One region of the Arthrobacter sulfonylureivorans genome, then DNA from elsewhere that is predicted to be linked to it. Evidence: riboswitches for the same ligand, from Rfam matches in the RefSeq annotation. Region 1 holds a riboswitch; the other holds the start of a gene.
What was found. A riboswitch is a leader RNA that binds a small molecule or an ion and turns the genes downstream of it on or off. The one in region 1 is predicted to bind S-adenosylmethionine.
Positions count from the first base shown of each region.

Region 1 (9,662 bases):
CTCGGCCACCCCGGTGGACACCGAGGCGCGCCGCGGCCCGGAGCTGCGCTGGTTCGACGGCGGCAGGCTGAACGCCGCGGTCAACTGCGCCGACCGGCACGTGGCGGCCGGGCTCGGCGACAAGGTCGCCCTTCATTTCGAGGGCGAACCCGGCGACCGGCGCACGGTGACCTACCGCGAGCTGCAGGAACTGGTCTCGCAGGCCGCCAACGCGCTGCTGGCGCTGGGCATCGGCAAGGGTGACCGGGTGGTCATCTACCTGCCGGTGCTGGTGGAGACCATCGTCATCACGCTGGCCTGCGCACGGATCGGCGCGGTGCATTCGCTGGTGTTCGGCGGCTTCTCTGCGGAGGCGCTGAAGTTCCGGGTGGAGGACACCCGTGCCAAGCTGCTAGTCACCACCGACGGCCAGTACCGCCGCGGTACCGCCGTCCCGGTCAAGGCCAATGCTGACGAGGCCGTCTCCGGCGAGAACGCGATCGAGCACGTGCTGGTGATCAACCGGACCGGGCACACGGACATCAACTGGGTGGAAGGCCGCGACGTCTGGTGGCACGACGTCGTCGAGTCGCAGCCGCGGGTGCACCAGGCGGAGGCGTTCGACGCCGAGACGCCGCTGTTCATCATGTACACCTCCGGCACCACCGGCCAGCCCAAGGGCCTGGTCCACACCACCGGCGGGTACCTGACGCAGGCCTCGTTCAGCCACTCGTACCTGTTCAGCAACCCGGACCCGGACACGCGGGCGGACGATGTGCACTGGTGCACGGCGGACCTGGCCTGGGTCACCGCGCACACCTACGAGATCTACGGGCCGCTGAGCAACGGTGTCAGCCAGGTGATCTACGAGGGCGTGCCGAACGCCCCGCACCCCGGCCGGCACTTCGAGGTGATCCAGCGCTACGGCGTGACCAGCTACTACACCGCGCCCACGCTGGTCCGGTCGCTGATGGGCTGGTTCCCGGACGGCATTCCCGCCGAGTACAACCTGAGCTCCATCCGGCTGGCCGGTACCGTGGGCGAGGCGGTGAACCCGGAGGCGTGGCGCTGGCTGCGCGCCCAGGTGGGCCGCGATTCGCTGGTTGCCGGGGACCCGTCGTCGGGCATTCCCATGGTGGACACCTGGTGGCAGTCCGAAACCGGCGCCACCGTCCTCTCGCCGCGTCAGACGGACGCCTCCTTCAAGCCCGGCTGCGCCACGCGCGCGTTGCCGGGGCTGGCCACGGACATTGTGGACGACGGCGGTGCCCGGGTGGGTGCCGAACAGCAGGGCAACATTGTGGTCACCAAGACCGGCCCGTCGATGGCCCGGACCGTGTGGGGAAACCCGGAGCGCTACTTCAGCTCCTACTGGGAGAAGTACGCGGCGCAGGGCTGGTTCCTGGCCGGCGACGGCGCCCGGTTCGACGCCGATGACGACACCTGGATCCTGGGCCGGACGGATGACGTCATCAACATCTCGGGCCACCGGCTGTCCACGATCGAGATCGAGTCCGCGCTGGTCTCGCATCCTGCCGTGGTGGAGGCCGGCGTCTGCCCGACGTACGACGCGAAAACCGGGCACGCCGCGACCGCGTTTGTGGTGCCGCTGGACAAGTCTCTGATCGGGGCGGAGGGTGCGGCGGCCGCGGCGCTGACGGCCGAGCAGGCCGCAGCGGTTGCCGCGCTGCGGGAGCACGTGGCCACGCAGATCGGGCCGATTGCCAAGCCGCGCGACGTGGTGTTTGTACCGGATGTGCCCAAGACCCGGTCCGGCAAGATCATGCGCCGGCTGCTGACCCAGTTGTTTGAGGGAACCACGCTGGGCGACACCACGTCGCTGCAGAACGAGCCGTGCATCGCAGAGATCCAGGCCATCTGCCAGCCGCGGTAGGGGCTTTACCGCGGCCGGCGGCCTTTCGCCGTGGCCGGCCAAAACTTCCCGGACTTTGGCCGGCCTCCTGGCTTCACCAGCCGGGCTGTCCATGTCTTGGCGGACCGCTGAGCGTTTTCCCTAGTCAGCGCCAGATGCCGCTCCAAAACATGGACAGTTCCTGCTGAACTTGGACAGCGGACCGGCTGCGTGGCCGCCTGCATGACGTTCTGGAGGCAAAACCTCTGGCGTTCAGGCAACCCGGCGCAGCATCGTCATGACCTCGGCGACAACGTTCTGAGGCGTGAAGACAAGATCTTCGTACACATACCGCAGAGTGGGAAACCCGCTCAGCATGCCGGCGTTGTTCCTTTTGCGGTCTTTCTTGAAGGCCGCACGGTCCGAGTGGAAGTCGAACCCGTCGAGCTCAATGATGATCCGGCCTTCCACCACTATGTCCACCCGACCAAGCCCCGGAATCGGAACCTGGGTTTCCACCCGCAGCCCGACGGCCCGGAACAGGTCGCGGGCGATAATCTCGAGCGGCGAATCCGCGTCATCACCGATCCCTAAAACGACTGCCCGTCGAATACCGTTCCGCTTGCCCGGAAGCAACTCCAGCAGTTCGGCTTTGCTGACTGCGCCCCGGCGCACCGCCGATTCCGCTATGACCAGCGCCTCCAGCCGAGGCCGGCACCGAATGGCGTGCAGTAAGCAGTCCAGGATGCCCACGTAATTCCCCGGTCGGTGCGGCCTCACCAAGTCTCCTCGGTGCTTGATCGTGGACGCCGGCTGCCGGCTATGGAGCGTCCAAAGGTGCAATTGCTCCGGGTCTTTGATCGTCCAGAGCCCGAGTTCCTGAGCCGCCGAGATGCAGGTGATCAGTCCGTTGGCCAGTACCGCTACGCGTTGCTCGGCGTCAGCGCTCTCCGTCCCGACGACTCCTTGGCGGAGCACGGTGATCGCGCCATTCTTGATAGCTGCCTGGATCTGGACTCGGCTATAGCCGCATCGGACCAGCTCGCTGGTCTGGAGTGTTCCACCGCGCCGTTCAATGTAACCGGCTATTGCGTCGCCCATATTCACGAGCATGGAGGCTGCGGTCGCGGACTGATAGATCGCCGCAATTCTTGTGGACAACGAACTACGTCGCCAGATCAGGCCCTGCCAACTCAGCCAAGGGAGGTCGGGTGCGCGGCCCTGTATGAGGACGCCCCAGAGCCCGTTGCCTTCAGTAGCGGCCGCCGAAGAGGTGGATCTGCGAACGGACCTTGTCGCGGTGCTCCTCGATCAGGGCGTCTTTGGCGGCGCCGTCTTGCCACGAGGCGCTGAGCCTGCGAGCAGTTGCCGCCAGAGCATGGAACAGGGCAGTTACCCTGGGCCGGATACCACCGATGGCACCAGGGCGGGCAGCCTCGCGAGCCGGCACTGAAATGGTCGACCGAACGCTTGCCGTGGCCGGCTGGATGGATGAGGGGGTGAAGGACGCGCCGAAGCGGTGTGTCCGGTCAGCGATGTCGCGGTGGTGTCGGGAATGCGTTGAAGTAGTCATGGCTTCAGATTCCGCGCACTCGCAGGCAAGAGCCACGATTCGGCAGAACCCGAATCGGGAATAAATCCGCAAAGCACTTGGAGCAGAAAGGTCCCGGGGGCCGGCGCCGCACGAGCGGCTACCGCGGGTCATCGCTCCGGCCACGGCTGCCGCCGCGGGATCCGGGCTGGGCCCCCTCCATGGCGGTTGGGTCAGCCGCCCGCAGCTAGGCAGCCGGCACTCAAAATCGCGCTCCGGTCTCCACGCTCCGATCGTGCCCACGATTCGGTCCACCCCGAATCCTCGACCGGCGCGGCGGGCGACCTTACGCTGTTCCCATGCACATTACGCTCAGCAGCGAGGACCTGACCAAGGTCCGGTTCGAGGCGGCGCCGCTGGGCGAAACTGTCGCCAGCCTTCGCGCCCTGCAGGTGGGCACGCCCATCCACCGCCCATGGATCGAGGCCACCAAGCGCCGCATCGCCGAGTCGGCCGACCCGCAAGCCCGCGACCACCTGCGCCTGCTCACCGCGCTGGTTCCGCCGAAAGGCTTCCTGGCTGACTCCATCACCCCAACGCCGAAGTACCAAGGCACGTTCGCCGAGGGCCTTGCCGCCGTCGCCGGTGTGCCGCCCGGGGTGTGGCAGCGCGACGTCACCCACCTGCTCAGCCAGAGTCCGGCCGACTACGCCCGCGAGGAACTGCAGCGGCTCGCGGAGGACTTCGACGCCGGCATCCCGCGCATTACCGCCGCCCTCGAGTGGTACTGGAGCACCGCCATCGAACCCGTGTGGCCGCGCCTGCGCTCCCTTCTGCTGGCGGATATCGACAGCCGCCTGGCCCAACTGTCGCGCGATGGCATCCTCGAGGTCTTCAAGAGCCTGCACCCCAGCGTGCGCCCCACGCCCACCGGCCTGGAAATCATGCGCGGCTGCGAGGCCGACGACGTTCCCGAGCCCGGCGGCGGGCTGCTGCTGGTGCCGAACGCATTCGTTTGGCCCAACACGTTGGTGCTCAACGTCCGGCCGTTCGTGCCCACGCTCACCTACGCACCGCGCGGAGTCGGCCGGCTCTGGGAAGCCAGCCGCGAGGCGACGCACAGCCCGGTGGCCCGACTGCTCGGCAAGACCCGGGCGCAGATCCTGGCGCAACTCGACGTGCCAATGACGACGACGCAGCTCGCCCGCTGCTTGGACCTCGCCGCCGGGACGGTCAACGAGCATCTGAAGGTGATGTCCGAAAGCGGTTTGGCGGCCACCATGCGTTCCGGCCGCGAGGTGTTCTACCGGCGGGCCGAAACCGGGGAGGCGCTGCTGGCCCGGCTGTGACGACGCCGGCCACGATCCCGGCCTGTCCATGTTTTGCGGGAAGCTTTTGCGTTTGTCCTAGTCAGCGCCAGACGCCGTTCCAAGACATGGACAGTTCCCGCTGAACATGGACAACCGGTCACGTTCAGCAGCGTCGCTCCGGCGTGCCGAAACCGGTGAGGCACTGCTGGCCCGGTTGTGACGACGCGCGGGGTTCAAGGGGACAACGCGCGGTAGGAGACGCGTCCGGCACCCACTGCCGCGCTGCCCGTCTGGGACCGTCTACCGCTCCCGCAACGCACGCACCAGCGAGTCGAACCGCTCGTTGGCGGCCAGGTCCTCAAGCAGGAAGGCTTCCCCGTCCGGGCCGGCCAGCGGGATCCGCCAGTTGGGGTATTCGTCCGCGGTGCCCGGCTGGTTCTGCGTCCGCCGCTCCCCCACGGCGTCCGTCAGGGCAACGCCCAGCAGCACCGACGGGGTCTGGGCGATGAACGCGTGCAACGCCTCCACGGTCCGCTGCTCGCCGGAGGTGCCGGCGCCGCCGTCGTGCTGTGAAGCAGCCGGAACCCGCGAACGCACCAGGGAAAGCACCGACTCCTGGGCTGCCTGATCCAGGGTGCGCTCCTCCTCCACCGGCCGGTTCAGCAGGCCCAGCGAGTCGCGCAGGTCCACATGCTCGCCGGCAAGGTACCCGGCGGTGGGCGGAAGGTCGTGGGTGGTGACGCTGGTGAGGCAGGAGCGGCGGTAGCTCTCCGGCGGCCGGGGCGTGGCGCCGTCGTACTCGAACCACAGGATGGAGGTGCCCAGGATGCCGCGCTCGGCCAGATAGTCCTGCACACCGGGCTCGAAGACCCCGAGGTCCTCGCCGATCACCACGACGCCGGCCCGTTCGGCTTCTAGGGCGAGGATGCCGATCAGGGCCTCGTGGTCGTAGTACACGTAGGCGCCTTCGCCGGGCGGGCCACCGACGGGGATCCACCAGAGCCGGAACAGCCCGAGGATGTGGTCCACCCGGATGCCGCCGGCGTGGCGCAAGATGGTCCGCAGCATGTCCCGGTAGGCGGCATAGCCGGACTCGGCGAGGCGTTCGGGATGCCACGGGGGCTGGGACCAGTTCTGGCCCTGCTGGTTGAACATGTCCGGCGGCGCGCCCACCGAGATGTCGGCGGCCAGCACCTCCTGCAAACTCCAGGCATCGGCGCCGGCAGGATGGACGCCGACCGCGAGGTCATGCACTATCCCGAGGTTCATTCCCGCATCGAGGGCGCGGCGCTGCGCGGCCTCAAGCTGCTCGTCGCACAGCCACTGCAGCCACTCGTGAAACTCGACCCGGTCCTTGAGCGCACTGCGCTGCGATTCGATGAACTCCGGATCCGACCACTCGGGAGCGCCGGGCGGAAGGGTTTCGGCGAGCGCACACCACAGGGCAAAACGCTCCAGCCCCTCGCCTTCTTGAGCACGGAAGGCGTCGAACTGCTGCTGCCGTTCCGCGGACCGAGGTACCGCGAAGACCGCCTCCAGCGCCTGTAGTTTGGCCGCGAAAACGGGATCACGGTCCAGGATGCCGGCGTCGAGGTTCGCGTTGTGGAAATCGTTCCGCAGCGGGATGTCACGGGCTTCAGGCACGTCCTCGACCCGCAGGTAGATCGGGTTGACGAAGCGGCGCGTTGCGGGCAGGTAGGGCGAGGGCTCCACCGGCGGCTTGGGCTGTGCCGCGTGCAGCGGGTTGATCAGGACGAACCCGGCGCCCTTGGCGGCAGCCGTTTCGGCCAGCACGGCCAGGTCGTCAAGATCGCCGATGCCCCAGGACGACCGCGAGCGCACCGAGTACAGCTGCGCCATCAGGCCCCAGCTTCGGTCAAGCCGATCGGCGGTGGTGAGCCGTTGCGGGGTGACCACCAGCGCGCACTGCGCCTGGCTGCCGGGCGTCGCCGGGGGATGGCTGCCGGGCGTCGCCGGGGAATGGCTGGTGAGACGCCCGGTTCGGGGCCGGTCGGTTGCGGTCTGGCCGGCTCCGGCCTGGCCGGTTGGAGCCTGGTCGGCTCCGGCCTCGGTCACCTCGAGTGTGTGCCAGCCCAGCGGGAGGTCGGCCGGCACCACCGCGGCCAGGCGATCACGCGGAACGCCCACTGCCTCATGCGGCCCGCCGACCACCACCTCGACGTCGCGGCGCGACCCGTCCTCCAATACGATCTGCACCCGGGGGCGGGCGCCCGGGCTCACATTTACCGGCACCTCAGCGGCGTCTCCTTGGCGGACGACGACGGCGGGCGGCAGCGTGCGCTGCAACGGCGCGAGTTCCGCGGCCCGGAGGGAGACGGTGACATCGTCGTCGGTCTCGCAGGGGACACCCAGCGCGGTGAGGACAGCAACCAGCGTTGCCGGGCCGACCGCTTGCTCAATGCCGTCCCAACCGCGGAAAGTAGTGCCGACGCCGTGTTCCCGTGCGAGGCGCTGCAGCGCCGTGAGCTCAGCCATGCACCCAATCTACGGGAACCGCCCGGGCCTGTCGGGAGTCTGCGCACCACCCTGGCCCGTGCCGGGAAGTCTGCGAACCCACCCGGACCTGTGCCGGGAAGTCTGCGAACCCACCCGGACCTGTGCCGGGAAGTCTGCGAACCCACCCGGACCTGTGCCGGGAAGTCTGCGAACCCACCCGGACCTGTGCCGGGGAGTCTGCTAACCCACCCGGACCGGTGGGTTTCTGCGAACCAGGCAGCAGGTGTGGGTTCCGGGCCCACCTGCGGCAAGCACCGCCGTCGTACTGGGAATTCAAGGCAAGACGCAACGCGGCTCAACAATTTTGGCGGCTACGGCGGAAGTTGCGAGAATGGACGGGACCATCCCGAGCGGTTGAGAGATCTGGCTCTTTGACACCGCAGCAACCATCCGGCCAACCGGAAAGGTGCTACCGCCAGAAGCGATGGAGAGAGCGCAAGCAATCTTTGATCCGGATGGCGCCCCCGCATCCGGGCGCGCCGCCAGGACCGTCATTGCCTCGGGAACCTAAGTTTTTAAGGAGCTGCCTGATGGCTGAACGCACATTCGGTTTCCGCACCCGTGCCCTGCACGCCGGCGGCACGCCCGACGCCGAGCACGGCGCGCGGGCCGTGCCGATCTACCAGAGCACGTCGTTCGTGTTCAAGGACACCGACGACGCCGCGAACCTTTTCGCGCTGCAGAAGTACGGCAACATCTACTCCCGCATCGGCAACCCCACGGTGGCCGCGTTCGAGGAGCGCATTGCCTCGCTTGAGGGCGGCATCGGCGCGGTGGCCACGTCGTCGGGCATGGCCGCCGAGTTCATCACCTTCGCGGCGTTGGCCGGCGCGGGCGACCACATTGTGGCCTCGTCCAAGCTCTACGGCGGCACCATCACCCAGCTGGACGTGACGCTGCGCCGGTTCGGCGTGGAGACCACGTTCGTTGACTCCACCGACCCGGCCGACTTCGCCGCGGCCATCCGCGAGAACACCAAGGCGGTCTACACCGAGATCGTGGCCAATCCGTCCGGCGACATCGCCGATCTGGCAGGCCTTGCCGCGGTGGCGCACGACGCCGGCCTCCCTCTGGTGGTGGACGCCACCTTGAGCACTCCCTACCTGATCCGGCCGATCGAGCACGGCGCGGACATTGTGATCCACTCCGCCACCAAGTTCCTGGGCGGGCACGGCACCACGCTGGGCGGCGTCGTCGTCGAATCCGGGCGTTTCAACTGGGGCAATGGCAAGTTCCCGCAGATGACCGAGCCGGTGGCCAGCTACGGCAATGTGTCCTGGTGGGGCAACTTCGGCGAGTACGGCTTCCTCACCAAGCTGCGCTCCGAGCAACTGCGCGACATCGGGCCGTCGCTGTCCGCGCAGTCCGCGTTCCAGCTGCTGCAGGGCGTGGAAACGCTGGCGCAGCGGATGGACGAGCACCTGGCCAACGCCCGCAAGGTGGCCGAGTGGCTGGAGGCCGACGAGCGCGTCTCGTGGGTCAGCTACGCCGGCCTGCCGGCGCACCCGCACTACGAGCGTGGCCGGCATTACCTGCCCAAGGGCGTGGGCTCGGTGTTCAGTTTCGGCGTCAAGGGCGGCCGGGTGGCGGGCCAGAAGTTCATCGAATCGCTGCAGCTAGCCAGCCACCTGGCCAACATTGGCGACGCCCGTACCCTGGTACTGCACCCGGGATCGACCACGCACCAGCAGCTCACCGCCGACCAGTTGGTGGCCGCCGGCGTGCCCGAAGACCTGATCCGCATCTCCGTGGGGCTGGAAGACGTGGACGATATCCTCTGGGACCTGGACCAGGCCCTCGCGCTCTCGCAGCAGGCCGGCGCCGAGCACGGCCCGAGCCGTGACCATGAGGACGACACTTTCGACACCTCCGAGTTCGCCTCGCCCACCTACGCGGGCGAGGCGTGCACCATCCCGGCCGCGCGCGCCGCGCGGACGGAGCCGGGAACCCGTGTTGTCGAGTCAGTGGAAGAACTGATCGAAGCCGAAGAAGGAGCCGCCAAGTGACCGCCACAGCAGAACGCGCGTGGGTGGGACCCTCCGCCCCGGAACGGTTGAACATTCTGCGCAACACCAAGTCCATCGCCATCGTCGGTGCCTCGGACAAGCCCAGCCGCGCCAGCTACTTCGTGGCCACATATCTGCTGTCCAGCTCGCCGTACAAGGTCTACTTTGTGAATCCAGTGGCCAAAGAGATCTTGGGCCAGCCGGTCTACAAGTCGCTGGCGGACCTGCCCGAGGTCCCGGACCTGGTGGACGTGTTCCGCAAGCACGACGACCTGCCCACCGTGCTGGAGGAGACGCTGGCCGTCGGCGCCAAGACCATCTGGCTGCAGCTGGGCTCCTGGCACGAGGAGGTCGCGGCCAAGGCCGAGGCCGCCGGCCTAAACGTGGTAATGGACCGCTGCGTCAAGATCGAGCACGCCCGCTTCCACGGCGGCCTGCACTTGGCCGGCTTCGACACCGGCGTGATC
Region 1 is NZ_CP093326.1:3,936,731-3,946,392, forward strand. Features, by position in the region: gene acs (acetate--CoA ligase) at 1-1,873, shown strand, start outside; gene MNQ99_RS18105 (endonuclease domain-containing protein) at 2,105-2,932, opposite strand; gene MNQ99_RS18110 (hypothetical protein) at 3,084-3,404, opposite strand; gene MNQ99_RS18115 (ArsR/SmtB family transcription factor) at 3,722-4,711, shown strand; gene malQ (4-alpha-glucanotransferase) at 4,973-7,168, opposite strand; SAM riboswitch class I at 7,528-7,620, shown strand; gene MNQ99_RS18125 (O-acetylhomoserine aminocarboxypropyltransferase/cysteine synthase family protein) at 7,720-9,195, shown strand; gene MNQ99_RS18130 (CoA-binding protein) at 9,192-9,662, shown strand, end outside.

Region 2 (9,662 bases), 1.1 Mb from region 1:
AACCCAGGGTGAAGATTCGGCCTTCACTGTCGAGCTGACAGACGGGACAGAGATCCCAGTTGGTCCGGATGAAACCATCCTGCAGGCGCTCGAAGCGGTCGGGTTCAACCCGTTGAACTCCTGCCGGGAGGGAATCTGCGGTACCTGTGAAACGTCGGTATTGGGCGGCGAGATAGACCACCGGGACTCGCTGCTGTCCGACGACGAACGTGCGGCCGGAGACACCATGATGATCTGCATCTCCCGGTGCAAGGGCAAGCGTCTGCTGCTGGACTTGTAGGGAGGGAAAGCCGCCAGCCGCAACGGAAGCCGATGCGAAGCCGGGGGAGGGCGGAACACGGATCCCTTCCCGATATCGCTGACCCCGGTTCCCTTGACAAGATGGAGGCTATGGACAAGCAGAAGGTCGTGACCGCGAGCACACCGCGGACGCTGGGGTACTACCGGGCCGAGGTGCTCATTGTGCTCGGGCTCTCGCTGGGACAATCAGCGGTCTACGCGGTGGTGAACCTGCTGGAGAAGATGACGCGTGCTCCGCTGGCCTCGCAAACGACCACGCTGAACCCGGTGCTGAACCAGCGGGAAGTCTTCGATTTTGTGTACCAGATGCTCGGCATCATCTTCGCGCTGGTGCCGGTGGCCCTGGTGCTGTTCCTGCTGACCTCGGCGGGCCAGTCGGCCTTCCGCTCGATCGGGTTCACCTTCTCCCGGCCCCGGGTGGACTTCGGTTTGGGCTTCCTGCTGGCGCTGGCGATGGGTGCGGGCACGCTGGCCGTCTATGCCGCCGGACGGGCGCTGGGGATCACCACCGCGATCGTCCCCGCGGCCTTGGACGAATACTGGTGGACCGTGCCGGTGCTGGTGCTCTCAGCGCTGCGCCACGCCATCCTCGAAGAAGTTGTCATGGTGGGGTACCTGTTCAACCGGTTCGCCAAGTTCGGGTGGGGGATCTGGACCACGATCTTCGTCAGCGCAGCCCTGCGCGGAACCTACCACCTGTACCAGGGGATTGGGCCGGGTATCGGGAACTTCCTCATGGGCCTGGTATTCGGCTATGTCTATACGAAGGTCAAGCGGGTGATGCCGCTGGTGGTTGCGCACGCACTGTTGGATATTGCCGGCTTCGTTGGCTACGCGCTGGTAGGCCCGGCCATCGGCATCGGTACCTAAGCCAGCACTTCGAGCGGGCTGCCAAAGGGCTGCCCCGGACATGCAAAAGGCTCCCGTTCCGCCTCTTGCGCCACCGTGGGTGGGAGCAAGAAGCCGGAACGGGAGCCCCCGCGGAAAACGCGAGCCTTGGTACCGTGCCAGACGAGACCGGGACCTTAGAGTTCGACGATGCCGTTCGCGGTTTCAAAGCGGACCGACATGACGCCCGGTGTGCCGTTCGGTGCGGTCCAAGCGACCTTGACGTCATCGAGAAGGTCATCCACCGGGGTGCCCAGCCAGTCAGCCACGCGTTCCGAGGAACCGGCAATGGTCAGGCCGATCAGCTTGACGGTTGCCGGGCGGGCGTTGGACGGGTGAAGCGCCTCGGTGCCGTCATCCCAGCGCAGCATGTAGGGAACCTGCGGGTCGGCGATCAGGCCCTTGATGCCGATCTGCTGCCAGCTCAATTCCTGCCCGTCCGGGAACTTGCGGTTTCCGGGAACTGCATGACGGCCCAGTCGCTCCTCGAACGGGGTCAGATCGTCCACCTCGACGCACCAGCCCATCCAGCCGCCGCCGGCTTCGGAGCGGGCACGCACGGCCTGGCCGAAGGGGGCTTTGTTGGACGCGGGGTGGTCCAGGACCTCCACCACTTCCAGGTAATGGTGGTCGGTCAGAGGGAAGATCATATTGCGGGTGCCGAAGCGGGGGTGCACCCCGCCCTTGACTGCCTCGATACCCAAAGCTTTGGAGATCCGCTCTGAGGTGGCAGCCAGACCGTCGGGCTCAACAGCATAAGAAACGTGGTCGAAGCGCATAGGCATATCTTGGCACTTTGTGAACCCTCTCTCGACTTAGGGTGACCTAAGTCACTGAGCTTTCGCGGTGGTTGTTCACGGTGACCCTTGACAGCCAAGGACGTATCGGCGTCCCTGCCGAGGCAGGAGTGTGGCCCCGCGGGCGGTCATAAGGTGTCATATTGTTGCGGCCGCGCGGGCTCTCCGCCGAGACTGGACCCAGGTCATGAGTGCCAGCGTGAAACCCCGGTTTGCTGGCCGGCAACCCTCCAACCGCGGTGGGGTGCCCCGGGTGAAGACCAGGCAGCCGCCACCAGGCGGTGCGCAAGCGCGGGTCACACCCGGGATAGACATGCCGGCACGGCCGGATCCCGGATGACCCCTTCCCTTGAAGGAGTTGCACCATGTCCAATGCAGACTGGTCCTTTGAAACCCGTCAGATCCACGCAGGCCAGGAGCCGGATGCCGCCACCGGCGCCCGTGCACTGCCGATCTACCAGACCACCTCGTTTGTGTTCCCCAGCGCCCAGAGCGCCGCGGACCGCTTCGCCCTGTCCGAACTGGCTCCCATTTACACGCGGATCGGCAACCCGACCAGCGAGGCCGTCGAAGCCCGGGTCGCCAGTCTGGAAGGCGGCGTCGGCGCGCTGCTGCTGGCCTCCGGCCAGGCCGCGTCCACGTTCTCCATCCTGAACCTGGCCGAGGCCGGCGACCATATTGTGGCCAGCCCCAGCCTGTATGGCGGCACGTACAACCTGCTGCGCACCACGCTGCCCAAGTTCGGCATCGAAGTGACGTTCGTCGAGGATCCGGACAACCTGCAGCAGTGGCGCGACGCGGTGCAGCCGAACACCAAGGCGTTCTTCGGCGAGGTGGTCTCCAATCCGCGCCAGGACGTGCTGGACCTTGAAGCCGTCAGCAGCATCGCCCATGAGAACGGCGTGCCGCTGATCGTGGACAACACGCTGGCCACCCCGTACCTGATCCGCCCGATCGAGTGGGGCGCAGACATCGTGCTCCATTCGGCCACCAAGTACCTGGGCGGCCACGGAACGGCCATCGGCGGCGTGATCGTGGATGCCGGCACCTTCGACTTCGCTGCCGATCCGGAGAAGTTCCCGGGCTTTAACACGCCGGACGAGACCTACAACGGGCTGGTCTTCGCCCGCGACCTGGGCGTCGGAAGTGCGCTCGGCGCCAATCTGGCCTACATCCTCAAGGCCCGCGTGCAGCTGCTGCGCGACCTGGGGTCGGCCATCTCCCCGTTCAACGCCTTCCTGATCGCCCAAGGGCTGGAGACGCTGAGCCTGCGGGTGGAGCGCCACGTGGCCAACGCGCAGAAGGTGGCGGAGTTCCTCGAAGCGCACGACGACGTTGCTTCCGTTGCGTACCTCGGCCTGCCGTCGAGCCCGTGGTACGACCGCGGCCGCAAGTACGGTCCGAAGGGCACTGGTGCCATCGTGTCGTTCGAGATCAAGGGAGGCATCGAGGCCGGCAAGCGTTTTGTGGACGGCCTCGAACTGCATTCGCATGTGGCCAACCTCGGCGACGTGCGCTCGCTGGTGATCCACCCGGCGTCGACCACCCACGCCCAGCTTTCGGCCGAGGAGCGGCTGACCGCCGGCGTGACCGACGGACTGGTCCGGCTCTCCGTGGGCATCGAGAACGTCAATGACATCATCGCCGATTTGGAGGCCGGTTTCCGGGCCGCCAAGGGCTCGGACCACTAGGCAAGCAGGTAGAACGCAGCGTGACGATCGTGCAACCGCAGGAACTGGTGGATCAGGCGACGGATGGCGTCCTGCGCAGGATGCCTGTTGGTGCGCTGCAGCTGGAAGCCGGCGGCTATCTGCCCGAGGTTGTCCTGGGCTACGAAACCTGGGGCACCCTGAACGCGGATGCATCGAACGCCGTCCTGATCGAGCACGCCCTGACCGGCAGCACGCATGTGGCCCGCGGCGCCTCCGACGAAGACGGCTGGTGGGACGACCTGGTCGGTCCCGGTGCCACCATCGACACGGAGCGCTATTTCGTAGTGGCCGCCAACATGGTTGGCGGCTGCTACGGCTCCACCGGTCCGGCGTCCCCGGCACCGGACGGCTCGCCGTGGGGGTCGCGGTTTCCGTTCGTCACCATCCGGGATTCAGTCCGGGCCGAGGCACGGCTCGCCGATGCGCTGGGCATCCGCCGCTGGCATGCCGTGCTCGGCGGGTCGATGGGCGGGGCTCGCGCGCTCGAGTGGGCAGCAACGTTCCCCGAGCGCACGGCACGGTGCGCTGTGATGGCGTGCGGGGCAGCCAGCACCGCCGAACAGATCGCGTTTGCCCAGGCGCAGGTCGCGGCCATCCGGCTGGATCCCCACTTTGCCGGCGGCGACTACTACGGCGGTCCCGCCCCCGAAGCCGGACTGGGCATCGCCCGGCGGATCGCGCACATCAACTACCGTTCGGAGCCGGAACTGGAGTACCGGTTCGGCCGCTCGGCGCAGGCGGAGGAGCAGCCGTTCGGGGGCATCACGCCGTCGGCCCGAGGCCGCTATGCGGTGGAAAGCTATCTGGACTACCAGGCGGAGAAGCTGGTTTCCCGCTTCGACGCCAACAGCTACATTCTGCTCACCGAGGCCCTGGTCAGCCACGATATTTCCCGCGGCCGCGGCTCGCTGGAGCAGTCCCTGGGCGGCCTCGAGGAGACGGAATTCTTCATCGCGGCGGTGGATTCCGACCGTCTGTACTTCCCGGAACAGTCGCGCCAGTTGGCCGAAGCGCTGCCCGGATCGGTCAAGGTGCACACTATCGAAACGCCGCTGGGCCACGACGGTTTCCTGACCGACGTCCACCAGCTGCACGACGACCTCACCCAGGCGTTTTTCCCGCACGCCTGACCGCAGGCCTGACCGCTGCTACTGCCAGTGCGGGTGTCCGGATCTTGACGAGGGCTGTGGCGACTGAGGCGCGGACGACTGAGCATTGCAGTTTGATCACGGTTGGAACGAATAAATCCATTCGATGGAGCCCCTCGGTAGCATGCCGGTAGGCCCCTGACCACGCCGCCGGCGTTTGGCCCGGAAGCCTCCAGACGAGGGGGAACCATGCTGCGTGATCACCGAATCAAAGTGTCTTTGCTGGCCGTCGGAGCGCTGGCGCTGGCCGGCTGTGGCGGCGGGGGCGGGGGCGGGGAGGGTGAAACCTCCCAAAGTTCCGCACTGCGGATCGTGTATCAGACCACCGAGGCCAACGCCACGATGGATGACGTGATGAAGAAGGCGAAGGCCGACTTTGAGGCTGCGCACGACGGCGTGACAGTCAATTTGGAGCCCATCACCGGCAGCGATGAAGATTACGCGACCAAGCTCGCCTTATCCCAGCGATCGCCGGACACCGCCCCGGACGTGTTCTACGAGGACACCTTCAAGATCCGTTCGGATGTGGATGCCGGCTATCTCTTGAATCTGGATCAGTATTTGGCCGAGTGGGACGACTGGGCGAATTTCAACGACGGAGCCAAAGAAGCCGGCCGCGCGGACGACGGCAGTATCTATGCAGTCCCGCTGGGCACGGATACACGGGCCATTTGGTACAACAAGAACGTCTTGCAGGACGCCGGCGTCGACGTTCCCTGGGCACCGAAGGACTGGAACGCCATCCTGGAGGCGGCCCGGGCCATCAAATCCTCGCAACCGGATGTGGTCCCGTTCAATCTCTACGCCGGCACGGGCACCGGCGAAGGCACCGTCATGCAGAGTTTCTACCAACTGCTGTATGGCACCGGCGACACGCTCTATGACGATTCTGAAGGCAAGTGGGTTGTCGGCTCGCAAGGCTTCATCGACTCGTTGGCCTTCCTGCAGACGCTCTATCAAGAGGACCTGGCCGTCACGCCGGCCGAGGCCTTGGACCCGAACGTGTGGCAGATGGTCTTCGGTCAGCTGTTTCCCGAGGACAAACTGGGCGGAACGGTAGAAGGTTCCTACTCGCCGTCGTTCTGGCAAGAGGGCGGGTTGGTGGACTGGCCCGAGTATGGCGACGTGATGGGCGTGGCACCGTTCCCCACGCAGAACGGACAGGAGCCCGGGGCGGTCAGCATGTCCGGCGGTTGGACACTGGCGGTAGGGGCCAATTCGGCGAATCCCGATCTCGCGTTCGAGTTCCTCACTGAGGTAATGAGCCAGGAGAACTCGCTGGAGTACACCGTGGCCAATTCGCAGATCGCGGTCCGTACCGATGTTGCCAAGGACCCCGCCTACTTGGACGCCAATCCATTCGTGGCCGAGGTCTCGGAACTGGTCTCGGTGACGAATTACCGGCCCGCAACAGCCGACTACCCGCAGATATCAACCGCCGTCCAGGAAGCCACCGAAGCGGTGATGATGGGGAAGAAGACACCCGAGGAGGCCGCGGCCGAGTTCGACGCCGCCGTCACCGACCTTGTCGGCGCAGAAAACACAGTACAGAAGTAGCAACAGTGACAGCCGCCGAGGTGGTGGCCCGCGACGCCGAAACGCGTGGCGGCACTGAGCGGCGCGGCCGGCGCCGCCCGCCGGGGAGGACCGTCCTGCGGCTCCTGCCGCTCAGCCCTGCCGTGGTGCTGCTGGGCGTGTTCCTGGCCGGCCCGATCCTCTGGGCTTTCTACGGGTCCTTGACCAATGCTGCCCTGACCGGCGTCGCCGCCAAGGACCCGCAGTGGGTCGGGTTGGAAAACTACACCGAGCTGCTCAGCGACCCGGACTTCCTACAGTCGCTCTGGCTGACCGTCATCTTCGTCCTTGTCTCCGCCGTGCTCGGCCAGAACCTGCTGGGCCTGGGGATTGCGCTGCTGATGACGAAAGCAAGCAAGGCGGTTTCCGCGGTCGTGGGGGTCTGCGTGGTAGCGGCCTGGGTGCTGCCGGAAATCGTGGCCGGCTTCGTGGCCTATGCCTTCTTCAATCGGGAGGGAACCCTGAACCAGCTCACCGCGCTCTTCGGCATCGAGGGGACCGACTGGCTGTTTACGGTCCCGATGCTCGCGGTGATCCTGGCCAATATCTGGCGGGGAACGGCGTTCTCCATGATGGTGTACCAAGCGGCGCTGAACGATGTGCCGGAGGAGATCACGGAAGCGGCGATGATCGACGGCGCCGGCGGGTCGAAGCGGTTGTGGTACATCACCCTGCCGATGATCCGGCGCAGCATTGCCACCAACTTGATGCTCATCACCCTGCAGACGCTGTCGGTCTTCACCCTGATCTACGTGATGACGGCCGGCGGCCCGGCAGGAGCCAGCACCACGCTGCCGCTCATGGCCTACGAGGAGGCCTTCCGATACAGCGACGTGGGCTACGGCACCGCCATCGCCGTCGTCATGCTGTTGATCGGGGCGGTCTTCTCCGTCATCTACATCCGTGCGCTGCGCGAAAGGAAAGGCTGAGCCGATGAACCGTCCCGCTCCGCTGTCCGTGGCTTCCGGCCGGCGCAATACAGTCGCGGTGCTGGCGAACGTCTCCTTGCTGGTCATTGCAGCTTGCTTCTTGCTGCCGTTGAGTTGGTTGATCCTGGCCTCGCTGGATCCGCAGGCCAGCTATCAGACACAGTTCCCGTCCGAGGTGTCACCGGCCAACTACACGGCGGTGCTCACTCCGGAATTGACGTTCGTGCCACTTCTCAACAGCTTCCTGCTGTCCGGAGGGACCGCGGTGGTCACCGTGCTGGCGGCGGTGTTGGCGGCATATCCGCTCTCGCGGTACCAGATGCGTTTCAACAAGCCGTTCCTGTACGTTGTGCTTTTCGGAACGTGCCTGCCGATAACGGCGATCATGGTCCCGGTCTACAGCCTTTTCGTGCAGCTGAACTTCCTCGACTCGCTGGCGGCCACCACGCTCTTCATGGCGGCCTCTTCGCTGCCGATGGCGATCTGGATGACGAAGAATTTCATGGATTCCGTCCCGGTCAGCTTGGAAGAGGCGGCCTGGGTGGACGGCGCCTCGGCGATGAACGCCTTGGCCAGGATCGTGGTGCCGCTGATGCGTCCGGGACTCGCCGTGGTCTTCATCTTTGTCTTCATCCAGGCGTGGGGGAACTTCTTTGTTCCCTTCATCCTGCTGCTCTCTTCTGCCAAGCAGCCCGCGGCGGTGAGCATTTTCAGCTTCTTCGGCCAGCATGGTGCCATAGCCTACGGGCAGTTGGCGGCATACTCGGTCCTGTACTCGGTCCCGGTGGTGCTGCTCTACATTCTGGTCTCACGCGGGATTGGCGGTTCCTTCGCCATGGCCGGCGCGGTCAAGGGCTGATCCAGCCGCTCTGGCAGAAAGGACGGTGCCATGCACGACGACGGGGCCCACGTCGAGGCGCGGATCCGCCGGTTCATTCTCGAACGGCTGCACCCGGCGGTCTACCCGGCGGCGGTTCCGGTTCGGCTCCAGGCCTGGCATGTTCCCGGCGAACCTGTCCCGTTCCGGGAGGCGGTGGCGGCCGACTTCACCGAGTTCGCGGCGGGCAGTACATGGGGGCCGGCCTGGTCCACCAGTTGGTTTCGGCTCACCGGGCAGATCCCGGCGGAATGGACAGTGGACGGAGGGCACCGGCCGGAGCTGCTGCTGGACCCGGGGTTCACTCCCGGCATCCCGGGCTTCCAGGCAGAAGGGCTGGTCTACACCCCGCAGGGCGGGATCATCAAGGCCATCGAGCCGCGCAACGCCTACGTGCCGCTGGACGCACGGCCGGGCGCCGCCGTCGAGCTATATCTGGAGGCGGCGGCCAACCCGGATCTGCTCGAGAACTTCACTTTTCAGCCCACCCCGTTCGGAGACCCCGCCACCACCGGGCGGAACCCGTGCTACACCTTCCGCCGAGCCGACATCGCGCTGCAAGACGTCGCGGCCTGGGAACTGCTGCAGGACTTCACGGTGCTGGAGCAACTCATGCTCCAGCTCGACCCGGGGCAGCCGCGCCGCGCCCAGATCCTGCGCGCGCTGGAGCACGCACTCAACGCGCTGGATCCCGTGGACATCGCCGGCACCGCAGCGGCCGGCCGGGCCGCCCTGGAGCCCGCGCTCGCCGCCCCGGCAGCCGGCAGCGCGCACCGGATCCACGCGGTCGGCCACGCGCACATCGACAGCGCCTGGCTCTGGCCCGTCCGGGAAACCAAGCGCAAGATTGCCCGGACCTTCGCGAACGTCCTGGCGCTGCTGGAGTCGGACCCGGAGTTCGTCTTCACCGCCTCCTCCGCGCAGCAGTATGCCTGGCTGAAAGAGGCGTACCCGGACCTGTTCGCGCGGGTGGCGGACCAGGTCAGGGCCGGCCGTTTTGTCCCGGCCGGCGGGATGTGGGTCGAAGCGGACACGAACCTGCCCGGCGGAGAGGCGCTGGCCCGCCAGTTCATTGCCGGGAAGAAGTTCTTCCGGACCGAGTTCGGCGTCGATCCGCAGGAGGTCTGGCTCCCGGACTCCTTCGGCTACTCCGCCGCGATGCCGCAGATTGCCCGCGCCGCCGGAGCACGCTGGTTCCTGACCCAGAAACTCTCCTGGAACGAGACCAATACCTTTCCCCACCACACCTTTTGCTGGGAGGGAATCGATGGCACCCGGATTTTCACCCACTTCCCGCCGGCGGATACCTACAACGCCGAGCTGACCGCGGCCGAACTGGCCCGGGCCGAACGGCGCTTCGCGGAGAAGGGAGCCGCCAACACCTCGCTGCTGCCCTTCGGCTACGGCGACGGCGGCGGCGGACCGACGCGCGAGAT
Region 2 is NZ_CP093326.1:2,807,762-2,817,423, reverse strand. Features, by position in the region: gene MNQ99_RS13055 (PDR/VanB family oxidoreductase) at 1-280, shown strand, start outside; gene MNQ99_RS13050 (CPBP family intramembrane glutamic endopeptidase) at 391-1,170, shown strand; gene MNQ99_RS13045 (VOC family protein) at 1,326-1,967, opposite strand; SAM riboswitch class IV at 2,169-2,283, shown strand; gene MNQ99_RS13040 (bifunctional o-acetylhomoserine/o-acetylserine sulfhydrylase) at 2,351-3,676, shown strand; gene metX (homoserine O-acetyltransferase MetX) at 3,757-4,827, shown strand; gene MNQ99_RS13030 (extracellular solute-binding protein) at 5,035-6,402, shown strand; gene MNQ99_RS13025 (carbohydrate ABC transporter permease) at 6,408-7,349, shown strand; gene MNQ99_RS13020 (carbohydrate ABC transporter permease) at 7,354-8,208, shown strand; gene MNQ99_RS13015 (alpha-mannosidase) at 8,239-9,662, shown strand, end outside.
Region 2: it holds a riboswitch for S-adenosylmethionine, as region 1 does, so the genes downstream of both, MNQ99_RS13040 (bifunctional o-acetylhomoserine/o-acetylserine sulfhydrylase) here and MNQ99_RS18125 (O-acetylhomoserine aminocarboxypropyltransferase/cysteine synthase family protein) in region 1, are expected to answer to the same signal.